Regions from separate parts of the Ignatzschineria larvae DSM 13226 genome, predicted to be linked through region 1. Evidence: riboswitches for the same ligand, from Rfam matches in the RefSeq annotation. Region 1 holds a riboswitch; the other holds the start of a gene.
What was found. A riboswitch is a leader RNA that binds a small molecule or an ion and turns the genes downstream of it on or off. The one in region 1 is predicted to bind preQ1.

Region 1 (3,181 bases):
CGAGATTTAGACGTAAAGATATTGCTACAAGATTATCGTGATCTTGATGATCAATTTGATCGTATCGTTTCGGTCGGGATGTTTGAGCATGTTGGTCCTAAAAATTATTCTGAATATTTTGATGTTGTACGTAAAAATATTAAGGAAGATGGTCTGTTTCTACTGCATACCATAGGTTCTAATTATAACAAGATCAATGTTGATCCTTGGATCGAAAAGTATATTTTCCCTAATGGTATTTTGCCATCAATCCAAGGAATTGCGAATGCAAGTCAAAGTAAGTTTATAATGGAGGATTGGCATAATTTTGGTGCAGATTATGATCGAACCTTAATGGCATGGTATGAGCGATTTGTGAATGTTTGGCCAGAAATTGAGAATAATTACACACCAAGATTCAAACGCATGTTTAGCTACTATCTTCTTGCTTGCGCGGGTGCATTTAGAGCTCGTGATATTCAATTGTGGCAAATTCTTTGGAGCCCAAATGGTGTTGATGGTGGTATTAGAGTCCCTCGTTAATCTATCAAACTTTAAGTTAAGCTAATTCATAAAAGATAATCCCCTAATATTGATCTATAAAATTATTAGGGGAATCTTTATTATAGTTCTATGTCAATAACAATATAGAGACAAGAAATAGTCATTTAGATTATGAGAATCCATTAAATTATGCTGTGATTTTTTCTGCTTGGAGCGATGACATCTTTTTAAGAATAAAGTTCAGGAGTAGGCCGTAAAGCGGGAGGAAGAAGATAGCACAAATCAATAATTTAAACGCATAATCCACGAGAGCAATTTCCTGCCAATTAGCCGCCATAAATGGATCATCGCTTTGATAAAATGCAATGAAGAAGAAAACGATTGTGTCTATAAAGTTACCGGCAATTGCCGCTGCACTGGGCGCAACCCACCAACGGTGATTTCTGCGAAGATAACTAAAAACAGTAATGTCCATTAATTGTCCCACAAGATATCCAGCAAAACTAGCAAGTGCAATTCGTGCGACAAAAAGATTGAAAGTTGATAGCTCATTAAAACCTAGCCATTCGCCTTTGAAAAAGATCACTGAGATAACATAGGAGATAATAAGTGCCGGAATCATCACGACAAAAATAATGCGGCGTGCAAGTGAAGCGCCAAATACTCTAATGGTTAAATCTGTGGTGAGGAAGATGAAGGGGAATGTGAAAGCGCCCCAAGTAGTATGAAATCCGAATATGGTGAAGGGAAGTTGTACAAGATAGTTGCTCGAAGCAATAATCAGAATATGAAAGAAAGAGAGCTGATAGAGCGCTCGTCGTCTCTCCGCTTGCGTAAATTGATACATAAATTTTAATTCCTTAGTTTTTTTGCGTGGGAGGTTCTCGAACCACGAGGTGCTGTATTGTAGCCTAAAGTGGAGTAATAAAAAAGCCGCAATAGTATGCGGCAATTAGACAAATAATTTGTAGTTATTTACACGATATCCATAACCTATCTCGAGTTATTTAACTATTGGCTCTAATATTTGACATCATTGACCACATCATTAATATTCTTATGATCCTTTTCTGTAAGGATGTAGTCTGTCACTTTGATGTTCCATTTTTCATCTTTACACTGCAGACCTTGTAGATTGCAACCATCTACAGAGTAAGTTGCAATTCCTAATGAACCAAAATTATTGGTAAATTCTGCGTGTGAAGATGGGCGTAAAATAACTTGAATAAATTCATACCCTTTTGCTTCATAAGACTGAGCCGCTAATTTTAATGTGGCTTCTCTATCACTTTTAGTAACAGCCTCCGGTGCATAGATATCGACAACAATCGCTTTTTTATCGTTATCTGTAATTGGTGTCTCTTTTATAGTGGTAATCTCTGCTGCATGTAGTGATGATAAGAAGGAGAGTGCTAATATTGTTAACAAACTTTTTTTCATGACTAAAATCTATCCTCATATTTTTTGATAAATTGATATTGCGGCTAAAAAATGGAACGTATAAATTAGAAAAAGCCTTAATACTTTTAATTCTAATAAGTTATTTTTTGTTCATATTTGTCATATAATAATATACTTTCCCTTTTTTGTCTCTGAAAGAATGTTTGTTTTGGGTGTAGTACCGTTTTTAATAAGAATACTGTGAATATATATTTATTTAGGTACAGATAATCTCTTTTCTATCGCATTTTGTAACGCAATAATTTCTTGCGTAATAGCTGGAAATTGCGAGATAATTGGCACTGGTCTAATGGTTATTGGATTATTATATTGTAGGGAGTTTGCTAATACTTCAAAGAGATAGATTAGAGAAGCAATTTCCGATTCGGTCGGTATATTTCGGTGATCCACTTCGGCCGCATGCTCTAATAAAAATGCAATCTTTTCAATAGAATAGATGATCGGCCAGTAGTATTCGATTAGCGCTTTTTTAAGCGGAATTTCGCCAGAGGCAGCATCATACAGTGCTGTGAGATTTGTAACATTCGTTCGCATTTTGATAATACGATCATGGATTTGTTGGTGAGAAGAAGATGTTTCTGGAGAGAATAGAAGCAATAACATTTGAGATTGATTGCGAAGCGTGCGCATCATGATCCGCGGGATTCTAAGCGATGCAGTTCTTCTACCCATTAAAATAACGCCAATAAGGCCAATAATACTACCAATGATTACATCGATCATGCGAGCACTTGCAAAGTAAAAAGCGGAAAATTCTCCGCCGGTAATTGTTTCTGCAAGAATTAACGCATTGGGTGTAATAAAGATAATGGCAAGTCCATAATTTTTGACAATAAAAAGTTCAGTGAGCGCTGTAAATAATAGAATGGAGAGTGCCACCGCATAGCCTGAGGGGTGAAAATGGAGAATAATTGTGGCGATGATAATGCCGAGTATTGTTCCCATTGAGCGTTGCAAAGCTCTATGGAATGTAGCAATCATTGAGGAGCCAGACATCACGGCAACACAAGATAGAGGAATCCAGTAGGATCTAGTAAAGTCAAAGCTATGGGCAATAATGGTCGCAATAGAGGTGATAATACCAAATCGAATAGCGGTAAGAAAAACAAGAGAGTTACGATCAAGCGTATTGAGCAAAATCTCTTTGATTGTAATGCGTTTTTCTAGAGAAATAGGTTTCAGATTTTCGGCAGGATCATTGATGATATTCGCCATAGTCTGATAATAGTTTTGTAAC
Region 2 (3,181 bases), 820 kb from region 1:
GACTCAATATTACCCATCCTGTTTCACATGAAACAGTGCCTATTCGCAATCTCATTAGTGGCGAAGGATTAGTCTATATTCTTCAATCAACAGTCACAAACTTCATTAACTTCAAACCCTTAGGACTTGTACTCTGTATGATGATCGCAGTCGGTTTAGTCCAAGAGGTTAAGCTAGCTGATGTTGCTATTAAAACATTACTCCTCAATGCGCCTCGTCGGTTTGTAACAGCTTCTATCTTTTTAGTGGGCATTGTGGGTAACTTAGCCTCTGATGCCGCCTTTGTGTTAGTGCCTCCCCTTGCCGGTATTATTTTTGCCGCAACAAAACGCAATCCGGTTGTAGGAATCTGTGCCGGCTTTGTGGCGGTTGCAGCGGGTTTTACAGCCAATATCTTTATTGCCGGGACGGATGTATTACTCTCTGGCGTTACCAATGAGGCTTCCGCAACGATTAATGGGGCTGAAATTACACCGGCGGCAAACTGGTATTTTATGCTTCTTTCAGTGCCATTTCTCACCATCATGAGCTCTTGGATTACGGAAAAGCTGATTGAACCCCGCTTTCCCGTAGAGGAAGATTTTGGGGCAAAAGCCTCTGATGAGAGTCAAAAATATGCCGTTTCCGATCGAGATCGCCGGGCGCTTAAATATACAGGGCTCTTTGCGCTACTCTTTATTGCGCTCTTAGTCATTACGATCTATCCCGAAAATTCCCCACTGCGTGGTCCTTCAGGGGGATTAGTGCCCTCTCCATTCTTAAGTGGCATGATTCCGATTATTATGACTTTCTTTATCAGCTGCTCAATCGTCTTTGGTGTTTTAGCTGGCACAATTCAAAGCTTTGATGATCTGCCAAGATTAATGACGAATGCTCTTAAAAATGTAGGGGGTTATATCGTATTAGTCTTCTTTATTGCCCAGTTTATCGGTTGGTTTAACTGGACAAATCTCTCACTTTGGCTTGCGGTATCCGGTGCTGATTTCCTTTCAAGTGTAGAATTACCCTCCATCGTGATGTTAGGAGCGCTCATTATTCTGTCAGGCTTAGTCAATCTTGTAGTCTTCAGTGGATCAGCACAATGGGCGATGATGGCACCGATCTTTGTACCTCTATTGATGCTCTTAGGCATTGAGCCTGATGCCATTCAGATGGCCTATCGAATTGGTGATTCCACGACCAATGTCATCTCCCCAACAAACCCCTACCTCCCGATGGTGCTAGCGCTTATCGCTCAATACAACAGCAGAGTCAAATTTGGCACATTCCTATCGATTATGTTCCCCTACTCGATTATTCTCGTCACCACTTGGGGTGCACTCTTCTTAGGTTATTACGCATTAGGATTACCCTTAGGGCCGATGTAGTCATCGGATAACCTATTTGATATAAGATCTAATCAATTGATAGAACCTCGGAATTTTCCGAGGTTTTTTATTACAAAACCAAATGATATATTGATTATTAAATTAGCATATTCGTAAATATAAATGTCATTTGTAAAAATTTATTTATAAAAAATTCTATTTCCCTTTAGCTTCTTTTTTAAAGTTTGCTATACTTTTGCGACGCTATTGAAGAGGTTCTAGCGCAACCCTCTATAAAAAACTAAGGAGATTCATGTGAAACAGCAGCGAGCAATCGTCGTATTTAGCGGCGGTCAAGATAGCACTACTTGCCTTTTCTGGGCAAAAGAGAGATTCCAAGAAGTTATTGCTTTAACGTTCGATTACGGACAACGCCATCAGCAAGAGGTGCAACATGCTAAAGCGATTGCCAAAGAGCTTGGCGTAGAATGGCTTCCTTTCCAACTCGATCTCTTCTCTAAACTCACGCAAAATGCTTTAACCAGCAATCAGGTCAACATCGAACAGAAAGCGGGAGAATTACCTTCAACTTTTGTTCCCGGCCGTAATCATCTCTTCTTCTCTATTGCGGCAATGGTGGCTTATCAGAGAGAAGCTCAACATATTATTGTGGGTGTCAGTCAAACCGATTTCAGTGGTTATCCTGATTGCAGAGATAACTTTGTAAAATCCCTCAATGTCACATTAAATTTGGCAATGGAGGCCGATTTTCAAATTCATACGCCGTTAATGTGGTTAGATAAAAAAGAGGTATGGGCACTCTCTGATCAATTAGGCGCATTTGATTATATTCAACAAAAAACACTGACCTGCTATGAAGGGATTCCTGCTTCTGGTTGCGGTGTTTGCCCGGCCTGTATTTTACGGCAAAAAGGATTAGAAGCATATTTAGCAGAAAAGGGGGAATAAGATGTTACAGCAATTCTACCCAACGCCTGCCCATCCTTTTCGTTATGAGATGAATAAGGATCTTCATTTTGCAGCCGCCCACCATATTCCCGATCCATCCGCCGGCATCTGCCAACAAGTTCATGGCCATACCTATTTTGTCAATATCACAATTGTCGGAGATACGCTAGATGAGTGTGGTTTTTTAGTGAATTTTCAGCTGATTAAAAAGCTGGTTCATGCCCCCTATGATCACACACTACTCAATCACCATGAGGATTTTAGTACGCGCCCACCTTCCACTGAAGTGGTCACCGAAGCCATTTGGCGACGAATACAAGATCATCTGAATACCCTTCCCCACCAGCCCCGTTGCCTCCAAGTATTAGTACGCGAAACACCGACAAGTTATGTCTGCTATCGACCCAAAGCGGAGGATTTTATATGAACTTCCCGGTATTAGAGATTTTTGGCCCAACGGTTCAAGGTGAGGGAATGGTCATTGGGCGCAAAACTTGCTTTGTCCGTTTTGCTGCCTGCGACTATCAATGTGTTTGGTGCGATTCGAAATTCACTTGGGATGGATCTGTTAAACCTACCTTAATGAATAGTGAAGAGATTCTGACAGCACTCATTGCATTGCAACAAGATCATTTACAACACAATCGTGTAGATCATATTACCATTAGTGGCGGTAATCCTGCGCTCTTTAAGGGATTAGATCAATTGGTGCACTTACTCCATCAAGCGGGTTTTAAAGTTGCGATTGAAACCCAAGGATCTCATTGGAATGAAGCACTCTTAGAGATCGATGAGGTCACTCTCTCCCCTAAACCCCCTTCAAGTGAAATGATCACCGATTTCCCGTTATTAACTCAAATTATTCAGCGATTAAAAGGACGGAATATCTCCCTTAAAGTCGTCAT

Region 2: another riboswitch for preQ1. It lies ahead of queC (7-cyano-7-deazaguanine synthase QueC); the one in region 1 lies ahead of WMO13_RS06160 (7-cyano-7-deazaguanine/7-aminomethyl-7-deazaguanine transporter).

What each region holds. Positions count from the first base shown of each region.
Region 1 covers NZ_CP150637.1:1,511,786-1,514,966, reverse strand. The annotation lists gene cfa (cyclopropane fatty acyl phospholipid synthase) at 1-522, shown strand, start outside; gene WMO13_RS06160 (7-cyano-7-deazaguanine/7-aminomethyl-7-deazaguanine transporter) at 671-1,330, opposite strand; PreQ1 riboswitch class I at 1,338-1,382, opposite strand; gene WMO13_RS06155 (hypothetical protein) at 1,504-1,923, opposite strand; gene WMO13_RS06150 (FUSC family protein) at 2,137-3,181, opposite strand, start outside.
Region 2 covers NZ_CP150637.1:2,330,629-2,333,809, forward strand. The annotation lists gene WMO13_RS09630 (AbgT family transporter) at 1-1,367, shown strand, start outside; PreQ1 riboswitch class I at 1,574-1,618, shown strand; gene queC (7-cyano-7-deazaguanine synthase QueC) at 1,623-2,276, shown strand; gene WMO13_RS09640 (6-pyruvoyl trahydropterin synthase family protein) at 2,278-2,703, shown strand; gene queE (7-carboxy-7-deazaguanine synthase QueE) at 2,700-3,181, shown strand, end outside.